DNA from 3 places in the Brenneria uluponensis genome. Region 1 is predicted to be linked to each of the others. Evidence: predicted binding sites of a transcription regulator. Region 1 holds the regulator's gene; each other region holds the start of a gene.
What was found. Region 1 encodes Fur, which represses iron uptake genes when iron is present. Its sites were predicted from a motif close to ATAATAATGAGAACNACTATCAA; they were not measured.
Positions count from the first base shown of each region.

Region 2: a site for Fur is predicted at 2,554-2,576, ahead of exbB (tol-pal system-associated acyl-CoA thioesterase). Genes of this name have one in related genera too.
Region 3: a site for Fur is predicted at 2,433-2,455, ahead of efeU (iron uptake transporter permease EfeU). Genes of this name have one in related genera too.

Region 1 is NZ_CP135917.1:3,476,507-3,480,803, reverse strand. It holds gene glnS (glutamine--tRNA ligase) at 43-1,701, shown strand; gene fur (ferric iron uptake transcriptional regulator) at 1,773-2,219, opposite strand; gene fldA (flavodoxin FldA) at 2,554-3,081, opposite strand; gene RS889_RS16220 (methyl-accepting chemotaxis protein) at 3,500-4,297, shown strand, end outside.
Region 2 is NZ_CP135917.1:462,396-466,692, reverse strand. It holds gene RS889_RS02285 (sucrose-6-phosphate hydrolase) at 1-15, shown strand, start outside; gene RS889_RS02280 (substrate-binding domain-containing protein) at 47-1,066, shown strand; gene exbD (TonB system transport protein ExbD) at 1,112-1,534, opposite strand; gene exbB (tol-pal system-associated acyl-CoA thioesterase) at 1,538-2,479, opposite strand; gene RS889_RS02265 (TRAP transporter substrate-binding protein) at 3,118-4,095, shown strand; gene RS889_RS02260 (TRAP transporter small permease) at 4,164-4,297, shown strand, end outside.
Region 3 is NZ_CP135917.1:522,050-526,346, reverse strand. It holds gene efeO (iron uptake system protein EfeO) at 1-762, opposite strand, end outside; gene efeU (iron uptake transporter permease EfeU) at 767-2,398, opposite strand; gene RS889_RS02525 (zinc-binding alcohol dehydrogenase family protein) at 2,721-3,743, opposite strand; gene RS889_RS02520 (GntR family transcriptional regulator) at 3,886-4,297, shown strand, end outside.

The DNA.
Region 1 (4,297 bases):
ATTAGTGGTTATATGTCGTTTTTCGTATTTGAGGAATCAAGCATGAGTGAGGCTGAAGCCCGCCCAACTAACTTTATCCGCCAGATTATCGATGAAGATCTGGCTTCCGGTAAGCATGATCATATTCAGACGCGTTTTCCCCCTGAGCCGAATGGTTATTTGCATATTGGTCACGCTAAATCGATCTGCCTGAATTTTGGTATTGCGGATGATTACAACGGCCAATGTAATTTGCGTTTTGACGATACCAATCCGGTAAAAGAAGATATCGAGTACGTTGAATCTATCAAGCATGATGTCAAGTGGCTGGGTTTTTCCTGGAGTGGTGACATACATTACTCTTCAGATTACTTTGACCAATTGCATCTTTATGCCGTCGAGTTGATTAGTAAAGGATTGGCGTATGTGGATGAGCTCACGCCTGAACAAATCCGTGAATACCGTGGTACGTTGACTTCACCAGGAAGAAACAGTCCTCATCGTGACCGCTCTGTGCAGGAAAACCTGACGTTGTTTGAAAAAATGCGCAACGGTGGTTTTGCCGAAGGTATGGCATGTCTGCGTGCAAAAATTGACATGGCATCACCATTTATCGTGATGCGTGATCCCGTGTTGTACCGTATTAAATTTGCTGAGCATCATCAAACCGGCAATAAGTGGTGCATCTATCCGATGTATGACTTCACCCACTGTATCTCCGATGCAGTGGAAGGCGTAACACATTCGTTATGTACACTGGAGTTTCAGGACAATCGTCGTTTGTATGACTGGGTGCTTGATAATATCACTATCCCGTGTCACCCACGCCAGTACGAATTCTCGCGCTTGAATCTTGAATACGCTGTAATGTCCAAGCGTAAATTGAATCAATTGGTTACTGAACAGGTAGTGGAAGGTTGGGATGATCCGCGTATGCCGACGATTTCCGGACTGCGCCGTCGTGGCTATACTGCTTCGTCTATCCGTGAATTTTGCCGTCGTATTGGTGTAACCAAACAGGATAACAATGTTGAAATGGCAGCGTTGGAATCTTGTATCCGTGACGATCTGAATGACAATGCGCCACGCGCAATGGCGGTGCTGAACCCGGTAAAAGTAGTGATCGAAAATCTGCCTATGGATCACGAAGAATGGGTAACCATGCCACATCATCCTAATAAACCGGAGATGGGCTCGCGTCAGGTGGCTTTTAGCCGTGAAGTTTATATCGATCGTGCCGACTTCCGCGAAGAAGCGAACAAGCAGTATAAACGCCTGGTATTGGGTAAAGAAGTTCGCCTGCGCAATGCCTATGTGATTAGGGCCGAGCATATCGAGAAAGATGAACAAGGTGTGATCACCACTATTTATTGTCGTTACGATCCTGAAACGTTGAGTAAAGATCCATCGGATGGACGTAAGGTAAAAGGGGTGATCCACTGGGTTTCTGCAGCACATGCTATTCCTGCAGAGTTTCGTCTGTATGATCGCTTGTTTAGTGTCCCGAATCCCGGGGCTGCAGAAGATGTCCTCTCTACTATTAATCCTAATTCGTTGATCATTGAGCATGGTTTTGTTGAGGCCAGTCTGGCCAATGCTAAAGCGGAAAAAGCCTATCAGTTTGAACGTGAAGGGTATTTTTGCGCAGACCGCGTCTATTCCAGTACAGAAAATCTGGTATTTAACCGTACGGTGGGATTGCGAGATACCTGGGTTGGTTAAGCGGGAAAGCAGGGCTGGGTACAAAAAAATAAAACCGCCGCGGCGGTTTTATTTTTTGCAGAAGATTTATTTTATCGTTCGTCGTGAATACTTTCATCTTCACGGCAATTACCATCGGTACAGTGGCCATACAGATATAAGCTGTGATTGGTAAGTTTTATACCATGTTTTTCAGAGATTTCACGTTGGCGAGCTTCAATGAATTCATCACGAAATTCAATGACGCGGCCACAATCCAGGCAGATCAGATGGTCATGATGGTGCTGTTGGGTCAATTCAAAGACAGATTTTCCGCCTTCAAAGTTATGACGGGTCACAATACCCGCATCGTCGAACTGGTTAAGTACACGGTAAACTGTAGCCAAACCAATTTCTTCACCCATATCAATCAGCTTTTTGTATAAGTCTTCCGCGCTGACATGGTGGCATGTAGGGTCCTGTAACACTTCCAGAATTTTGAGTCTTGGAAGTGTTACTTTCAGGCCAGCCTTCTTTAATGCGGTGTTGTTGTCAGTCATGCGGATTTAGTCCTGTTACTCTACTTTATCAAGGGAGGCTACCTAGCCTAATATTATCGGTCGGCTCAAAAAAGGTTATGCGTCTCAATTATAGAACTGCATATTCAAAATAGAAACAACGGAATCTTAACCATATTATTCTTGCCTAGCGGGGCGGTCTATAACGTAATGCCTTGTTGATTAGCGAAATATTATGATGATTTCGGCAAACCGATAGCGTCATTGTACCTTGCCATTGCGAAAAGTTAAAAAAATGTATCTACTTCTGTAATAGTTTTTCGCTATTGATGTGGCTCCGGCGCAAAATATTGCCAGAGCCAAAAGAGGACATGATTCAGGCAAGAAGTCCTTTCAGATCTAGCTCGTCGCTGATTTTTGTAACCCAAGCATTGACGCGTTCGCTGGTCAGCTCCGGCTGACGATCTTCATCAATGGCCAGACCAATAAAATGGTCATCATCCACCAGACCTTTAGATGCTTCAAAGTGGTAGCCTTCTGTCGGCCAGTTGCCCACGATAATGGCTCCATGTGGCTCAATAATATCGCGTATGGTGCCCATGGCATCGCAGAAATATTCAGCATAATCTTCCTGATCACCGCAGCCAAACAGGGCTACCAATTTACCGGAAAAGTCGATTTCTTCCAGTGTTGGGAAAAAATCATCCCAGTCACATTGGGCCTCACCGTAATACCAGGTTGGAATCCCCAGCAGTAAAATGTCAAAACGCTCTAGATCTTCTTTACTGCTTTTGGCAATGTCATGAACCTCGGCAACTTCTGTTCCCAGTTGTTGTTGGATCATCTTGGCAATGTTTTCAGTATTGCCAGTATCACTGCCAAAGAAAATTCCTATGAGTGCCATGAATAAAATAACCTCTTGATTCTTAATGGTATGATGACCTTTGCCATCACTGATCGAGTAATAATAGCAGACACTTTCCGCATGAGAAACTTGAATATCGGTATACACATTGTTCTAAGATGAGAAAATGATTAGCTGTTCTTCTCTTTTTGGGTAGATGGTTTTTTAATTTTTTTTAAAAAACTAAATGTATTATCTGCTTGAAAGCATTATTAATTATGCTTAATTTGTAAATTTTATAACTATAAAATCACAATTTATCGTTAAATATTCCTCTAATTATGTCGATTAAAGAGGAAGGTGCTTCTTTATTCTTATTTCAGCATACAACAAAGTCAAGGTCGTAAAAATGCGCTTTGTTTAATGTTGGCTAGTTATCACAACATCTTCCCTATGTTGTTAGGTCTGGAGACTACACATGCGATTTCTGCGAAACATTTCTATTAGAACGGCTATGCTATGGGTGCTAGGTACTTTTTGTACATTATGGATTGGTGTTTCGGTCTATACCATGTACTCGTTCAAAACAATGAATGTAACCTCAAAAACCAGTTCATTACTGGTGAAGAACATGAATCTGGTCAATACCGGCAACGACCAGTATTTTCGTATGGTTACACGCCTGGCTCGCTCGGTTGACTATCGTCGTAATGGTGATAATAAAAAAGCGGATGATCAGCAGAAATCAGCATTGGCGGCACTGGATCTTTTAAAGTCAAATTTAGACACATTCAAAAAAATTGATCATGCAGGGATGTCACCGGAGTTAGTCGATGCGGTTACCCAAGGCTGGAGTAATCTGGTATTTCAAGGGGTTGAACCAATGTATCAGAACGCGGTTGCCCAGAACCTGAGCGAATATGAAAAATATGCCAAAGATATTGTTCCTGCTTTTAGCCGACAATTTAATGTGGCGTTTACTCATTTTGATAAAGCCGGTTCCAAAATGTTTGTTGATTCAGGTGAGCGTCTGGAGAGTATCACCTGGGTGGGACAAAATATTCTGCTGGCCGGATTAGTCGCTGGTTTGCTGATGTTATTCCTGACAGATCGCTATCTGGCGGCTTATCTGATGCGTCCATTGAATGATCTGCGCGCTCATTTTCAGGCTATTGCGTCTGGAAATCTGAGTAAACCGATCATCGATTTTGGTAATAACTGCGTTGGCCGTCTTTTCCCGTTGCTACGCGACATGCAATCCAGTCTGGCGAAAACG
Region 2 (4,297 bases), 2.1 Mb from region 1:
TGCGTGATAGAATGATGCCTTCTTCTTTTCCAACACAGATATTGCGGTGAAACAAACTAAGCGCGTAACAATCAGTGATATTGCCAAACTGGCGGGCGTCTCAAAATCGACAGCCAGTCTGGTACTTAATGGCCGCAGTAAAGAATTTCGCGTGTCGGATGAAACCCGCGATCGCATTATTGCCCTGGCGCACCAACAACGTTATCAACCAAGTATTCATGCTCGTTCGCTACGTTCAAACCGCAGCAACACACTGGGATTGGTCGTGCCAGAAATGACCAACTATGGTTTTGCGGTCATTTCACGCGAGCTGGAAATGTTATGTCGTGAAGCTGGGCTACAACTGCTGATTGCCTGTACCGACGAGAACGCTGGTCAGGAAATGATGGCGGTCAACAACCTGCTCCAACGTCAGGTGGATGGTTTGATTGTCGCATCCAGTATGTTCAGCGACGTGGAATATCGCAAAATTAACCAACAATTGCCGGTGGTGCAGTTTGACCGTGTCATTGGTGATTCTGATCTGCCCCTGGTGGTTACCGAATCTGTCGAATCAACGGCGGAACTGGTGGAGAAAGTGGCCAGACAGCATCAGGATGAATTCTATTTCATCGGTGGTCCGTCACGGATATCCCCGACACACGATCGTCTGGCGGGTTTTAAGCTGGGTCTGGAACGCGCCGGTATAGCGTGCCAGCCTGAGTGGATTATTCACGGTAGCTATCATCCCAGTTCCGGCTATGAAATGTTCGCCCAACTATGCGCTAGTCTGGGTCGCCCACCCAAAGCGCTATTTACGGCTGCCTGCGGTCTACTGGAAGGGGTTTTGCGTTATCTGAACCAACATAATCTGATGGATAGCGACCTGCGGTTATGCAGCTTTGACGACCACTATCTGTTTGATTGCCTGCCGTTGAAGATTGATACCGTGGCGCAGGATTGTGAAACGCTGGCCCGCAACAGTTTTGACATGATTACCACACTGATTGATGAACGCCCGCTGGAGCAGAGCCGGATTTATGTGCCGACCCATATCCATTGGCGCCATCCTGATTCACGTGGATAAGCGCCTAAATAACAAGCGCAAAAATCTTTCAGACAACACGCCTCATTAGTGGGTGGCTTTTTCCACGCCAACCAGACCAATCTTGAGATAACCCGCGCTGCGCAGTGAGTTCATAACTCGCATTATGGTTTCATAATCCACACTTTTATCCGCCCGGAAAAAAATCGTGGTGTCTTTGTCAGCTCGGGTTTTAACATCAAGCACCTGCGCAAGCGCCTGCTCAGGTACCGGGTCATCCCCCAGATAAAGCTGATTATCTGCTTTTACGGTCAAATAAACTGGTTTTGCCGGCCTGGGTTGTGGTGCTGCCGAAGACGCCGGTAAATTGACACGAATATCCACGGTAGCCAGCGGTGCCGCTACCATGAAAATGATCAGCAGCACCAGCATGACATCAATAAATGGCGTCACGTTGATATCATGCATTTCACCATTTTCATTCTGATCGTCGTTCAAATGCATGGCCATCGCTTAACCCGCCCGCCGTTTCTGCGCTGATGACGTCATCTTACTCTCGATGCTATCGGCAATATCCAGGTCACGGCTCTGTAACAGCAGAATTTGTGCCGCCACATCTCCGACAATCGCCTTATAACTGGCTATCCAGCGAGCAAATATGTTGTAGATCACCACTGCCGGGATCGCCGCAACCAGACCAAGCGCCGTTGCCAGCAGTGCTTCTGCAATGCCAGGTGCCACAACTGCCAGATTGGTGGTCTGGGTATGCGCGATGCCAATAAAGCTGTTCATGATCCCCCATACCGTACCAAATAAGCCGATGAATGGCGCAATCGCCCCAACCGTAGCCAGATATCCGGTACCGCGCCCCATATACCGACCTGTTGCAGCCACACAACGCTCCAGACGGAATGCCGTACGCTCTTTGATCCCGTGGTTATCATCAGATAGGTCTGACAAGACCAATTCGTTTTGCGCATCCGACAGCAATCGCAGAGCGACACTGTCCGGTGCGAAAGTACGGGCGGTATCCGCAGCATCATCCACTGTTCTAGCCTCTTTCAACGCCAGATGTTCATCGTGAATACGACGTTTGGCTTTCATCAGCTCGATACTTTTACCAAAAAAGATTGCCCAGGTAATGACCGATGCCAGCATCAGACCAATCATTACCACTTTTACCACGAGGTCGGCGTGCTGATACATACCCCAGACCGAGAGATCCATCTGCATCAGATTGCCTGAAGCATCCGCTCCCGATGGCAGTTCCAACGCAGACACCACGGCATCTTTGTTGATTACCGGTATGGAAGGAGTGGCGGCAAACGCACTGCCACCCAATCCCGCCATCAGCAGGATAACCACTACACCACGAGAAAATGCGCTCAACGCGTGACCTGTGCCTTTCCAGGCTGATGCGAACGGTTGAGTCATGTTGTTGCCAGCCGTATACACGCTGTACCTCCACCTATCATCCAATGCCAGTCATGTAATAAATCAGCGTAAAATAATACCAAAGCCTGAATTAATTGATAGTAGTTCTCATTATTATCTACGCATTTTTCTGACAACCCGCTATCACCATAACGCCTGGCTCAACATCCTGAACAGAGTCGCTGGCTTACTGTAGCGCTTGATGAAAGCATGCGTTAGCGGATTTTGTGTATTCTGCAACGTCGTATATCTAACGATTTTTATTCTGTGATCGTTATTAAGTTATTACACCATTTATGATAAAAATTCGACAAGTTATCCATTAGCAACAATTAATGGCACACAAATAAAATCATTAATAATCAATTAATTATTAATAAATCATCATAGAGCATCAAGATTAACACCACTTTAAACAGCATTTCTTATCATGTTTTGCTTTTGTGATACCTGTCATTCTTCAAAGTTGTATAATAGGTTAGCTTGCTTATCTACAAATGAGGATGCAGCGCAATAAATTAAGCCTTACCTGGCAAATCTCATCGCATGCCTCATTTTTCATGTCAGTATTTTATGACCTTTGTATGACATAAAAAATAAAAACGTACTCATTCTATTTACAGTAATACCTATTACCCATCACCTCTGGAGGTAATCTGATGAAGTTATCCAAGACGTTAATCAGTTTGTGTTTAAGTTCTACCGTGGTGTTAATGAGTCATTCGGTTATTGCGCAACAAATTAAAGCTGCTGATGTTCATCCTGAAGGTTATCCAAATGTGGTTGCGGTACAACACATGGGAGAAAAACTTAAAGCAGCAACTAACGGAAGATTAGAAATAAAAACCTTTCCAAGTGGTGTGTTGGGTGATGAAAGGCAGATGATAGAACAAGCACAATTGGGTGCCATTGATATTATCCGCGTTTCCATGACGCCAGTAGCGGCTATTCTACCGGACGTTGAAGTATTTACCTTGCCCTATATTTTCCGCGATGAAGATCATATGCATAAGGTATTAGACGGAAAAATAGGTCAGGAAGTAGGAGATAAAATTACCAATAGTCCTAAATCAAAACTGGTCTTTCTGGGCTGGATGGATGCGGGTACTCGTAACCTGATAACCAAAGACCCGGTAACCAAACCGGAAGATCTGAAAGGGATGAAAATCCGCGTCCAGGCCAGTCCTGTATCACTGGCGACCCTGAAGGATATGGGAGCCAACTCGATTGCGATGGGTGTCAGCGAAGTGTTCAGTGATCTGCAAACCGGTGTTATCGACGGCACAGAAAACAACCCGCCGACATTTGTTGCCCATAATTATATGCCGGTCACCAAGAATTATACCTGGAGTCGTCATTTCATTATTCCAGAAGTATTCCTCTACTCAAAAATAAAATGGGATAAATTGTCTAAAGAAGATCAGCAACTTATTCTGAAACTGGCCAGAGAAGCACAGCAAGAACAACGGGTATTGTGGGCAGATTATAATACAAAATCACTGGAAAAGATGAAAGCTGGTGGTGTGAAGTTCCACGATATTGATACTGCCGCATTCTATAAAGCGACACAACCGGTACGCGATCAATTCGGTGCCAAATATCAAGGTTTGATAAAAGCCGTTGCCGACGTGAAATAATCTATCGAGTGGGTAAGTTATTTTAATTTACCCACCCATTATTTGCTGTCTGTAGGTGAGAATATAATATGGCCCGTATATATATTTCAGCCATGGATGTACTGTACCTGATTGCTATGTGGGTATCTGGGTTAGCATTATTCATTATGACGTTAATTATTCCAGTAGGTATCTTTTTCCGTTATATCATGAATGACGGTAT
Region 3 (4,297 bases), 2.1 Mb from region 1:
AATTTCACCACGACCAAACAAGTCACGTTCAATCGCATGAAATCCGTGCCAGCCGACTTTAGGGTCGAGATTAGACGCTCGCATATCAATGAGATAGTCAAGATTACCGGCATTATTGGTGGCTTTGAAGCCAGGCAGCACAAAGCCATCCACATTGGATTCAATACGTTCATAGAAAGGGCGCGCTTTAGCATAATCAGCTTTCGCTTTGCTTAAATCGCCGGCATTAATATCTGCGGCTAGGCGATTAACAGCAACGACCATGGCATCAACCACACCATTTACATAGATAGCGTAGTCTTTCGTACCTTGCGCCAGCAGCGTCGCGGTACTGCCACCAGGCCGAATTGCGCTTTTACCGGTAACGGTAAAATTGATCATTTCCTGTTTGGCGCCCGGGCAATAAATTTGATATTTGCCACCATCAAGGGTCAGCGTAAATTTCACGGCCGGCAGACCAGGGGCAAGGTTTTCTTTCTCACCAAGTATGCGATTATTGCTCTGCAACTCGACTTCGGTAATGGCGGTTGCGGTCTTATTGATTACATTAAACGTAATCGGACCTGCTTTCGCTGAATTGTTGTCAATCATACAGGTGCCGCCGTCTGCCCCCGTCATAGTGATATTCACTTGTGAAACACCGTTTTTTACCGGAGCAGACATGGCATTATTTGCCGAAGCCCCCATCGAAAACATTAACAGTGTCGTCAGGCCAGCAACGGTCATCAGCGGTTCTTTTCGCTTAAATATTTTTTTAGACATGAGTTTATTTCCTTTGTTTATTTTCAGGTAATGTCGTCGGTTTTGCGGGGCTAAATAACAGACTGTTTTTGGCAGATATCGGCTGTCGTTGCTTATGGTGTGTCCATGACATCCGTAATGCACAAAAGACAAAAATAAGCGCGAGTACAGTTAAAAAGAGGGGCAGTATTACGGCCCAGAAACGGGAAGAATCCTGAAGCGTCTGCATCCGTTGCAACGCCGCCTCAACGTTTTGTCGATAGGCGCGGGCCACCTGCCAGTTACATGCAGACATAGGCTTATCATTACGGGCGGTGACAGTTCTTGGTGATTGAAGACCGCTTCCCGAGAGCGTGACAACATCATCGGAATGCCCGCTGGCGTTCAGTAACACCCCTTGAGCAATAGAGACATCAATGGCGCAGTGAACTGTCCATTCCGCCTGATAGGGGCCAGGATGCTGTGAGGGATTCAGGCCAATAGGAATACGGTTACCATAGAGCTCAACGACTTGATCCAGGGTCAGTACCTTAGGCGCGTCCTCGGGTGTCAGTGACCGTCTGATCGACCACATCTCGACCACAACCCCATCATGGTTACCCTTCACCTGCGCATCAGTGGATAAATTCAATATTCTGGGTTTACTGCCGGTTGATATGACGTTTAGCTGATAACCATTGTCCGCTTTTTTCAGGAGTGTCAGTTGACCGGCTGGGTTTTGTGTCTCGTTACTGACCAAGGGTGCAGTATTCGGTATTTGCAACGTGGGCTTGGGGTAATACAGGAACAATGACAAGGCAGACAAAGCCAGTACCAGAGCACTACTCAACAGCCAACGTACGGCTACTTTTGTCGAAGGACGACGGTCTGAGGGCCAGTAGATAAACAGGACAACGATAGCAATATAGAAAAACCACCCTAGCACTTCTATCAAACACGGGTCTGCCGGAATACCAAGCACACCGGTGATCAATGCAGACTGTATCGAACCCGGTGGCACCAACCAGGAGAGGTTGGCAATCCGCTCCTGGCCGATATTAAGCCAACCGGCTTCATGGGCACTGCGCAGAGAGGTAATAATCAACCCCCCCGCGACCAGGATCAGGAAAAGACCGGTAAAACGGAAAAATCGAGACAGATTGATACGAACGCCGCCGAAATAGATACCGCAGCCAATAATGACTGCCATGATCAGACCGATAACAGCGCCGACGGCAGCCCACGCGGCAGATTGTGCCACTGAGAAAGTAGCCAGCAAAAAAACGCTCGTCTCGAAGCCCTCTTTGAGAACGGCCAGAAACGCCATACTGGCCAGCGCCCAGGCACTGGATTGGCTGATGGCCTGTGCGGCTTCGTTTTCCAGCGCTTTCTTCATATTATGGGCATGCGTATTCATCCACATAATCATGCCGGTGACAAAGAAGACGGCGACAGCACCGATAATCGCCTCCATCCCTTCCTGGCTTGCCTGAGGTAACGCGTGTTCAGTCATTTCAAGCACGACACCGACAATCACAGAAAGGAGAACGGCCAGAAAAACCCCCGCCCACATGGCCGTGAGACTTTTGCCATTTTTACGTAAAAAAGCCGCAATAATGCCAACGATAAGCGCCGCTTCCAACCCCTCACGCAGCCCGATAACGAATGTAGCTAACAATGAACTCGCCCCTGGAAATAGGATTCTCGATTAAATAGTAATGATTATTGATATCATTTGTCTTATCAATAGAGAAGGCGCAGTGTATGAGCATTTGAAACTGAGTGAGTCTAAAAAGACTTTTTTATATAAAATGATGTCTTTTTGTATCTATACATGTAAAACGACATGCAAGAGTGCCCTTCCTGGCAACCGGGGAACCGTCACCGCGCTAAAATCGGTAAGCGTGCGTCGCGCGATAAGGCGCGACAGCAACATTTCACGGTTAACATCACTATCCACAGAACGTTCAACATCACAGCGGGACACCGATTGAACAGATTCAGAAATGAATGACGCCTTTGATCAGATCGCGGTTATTAATCACATCCTTTTCATAAACATCGGCCAGCACATCAAAACGGTAACGGTGGGTCAACATCATCTCGGCCCTGAGCTTGCCCTCAACCATTAAGCGCCCCACTTTGGCAAAGTCGTCCAGGGTTGCATTACGGCTTCCCATTATGGTGGTCTCTTTCTTATGGAATTCAGGATCAGAAAACTGCAATTCCCCTTTAAACAGTCCGACGAAAATGATGCTGCCGCCGTGACGAATCAAATTAACGGTGTTATTCATCGCCAGCGGATTGCCGGTGGCGTCGATCACCTTCTGCGCCAGCGAGCCACTGAATTTCTCACGCAACTGCGCATCAAAATCTGCCTGCGCAGGATCCAATGCTTCAAGCTGTAGATACCGTTGTACATGAGTACGTCGTTCCGCACTGGTATCTGCAACCAACACATGAGCGCCGTCCGCCTTGGCTATCGCCGCCACACCCAACCCGATAGGCCCGGCCCCCACCACCAGCACCGGCTCTTCGGGTTTGATCTCCGCCCGACGAACAGCATGAGCACTGATAGCAAATGGCTCAATCAATGCCGCAGATTCAGGATCAATCCCCTCCGCCAATAAAATATTAGTCACCGGTACACTCAGATATTCACTAAATCCACCATCCTGATGTACACCAATCACTGAAATATTTTCGCAGCAATTAGTACGCCCACTCAAGCAAGCCGGGCATTTTTTACAGGCCACATAGGGGATAACTACGACCTGTTTTCCGGTTCGTATATCATGAATATTATTGCCAAGACCGACCACCTCCCCACATATTTCATGGCCTAACACCCGTGGATAACTGAAAAAAGGTTGTTTCCCCGCCCAGGCATGAATATCCGTACCACAAATTCCCACTGTCTTTATTTTTATCAACACCTCATTATCTGCCGGAATGGGCTTATTACGCTGCTGAAAAAGCATATTTTCTGGTTCTAAACACACCAATGATTTCATCATAACCATTTTTTAAATCTCCCTTTCTGTATTACGACAGTTATTAATGAAAAAATTAAATAGGTTTAAACCACAAACATAATTTGTGATTCATCACGAAAAAAAATGTTTTAAATATGGTTTTAATAACAAAAAAAACAGGAACCTGAAAATGAGCCGCTCACAAAATCTCCGCCACAACGTGATTAACCAGATTATTGACGGGATGATCCGCGGCCATATCCCTTCACCGCTACCTTCCCAGTCGGCATTGGCCGAAATGTACAATATCAGCCGCACCACCGTCCGCCATATTTTAAACCACCTCACGGAACAAGGCGTCTTGGCGCAAGTAGGCAGGGACTACAGCATCATACGAACACCTGGACACCATGACGGTTTTGAGTGCATTTCCGCGCCGCTGGACGAACAAAACCGGATTTTTGAGCAGGCTTTTTTCAATATGATCAATCAGCGCCAGCTAAAAAGTGGTGAAACATTCTCTGAACTGCAACTGGCCAGAGCCGCTGGCGTTAGCCCGGTCGTGGTACGCGAATATCTGCTGAAATTTTGCCGCTACAATC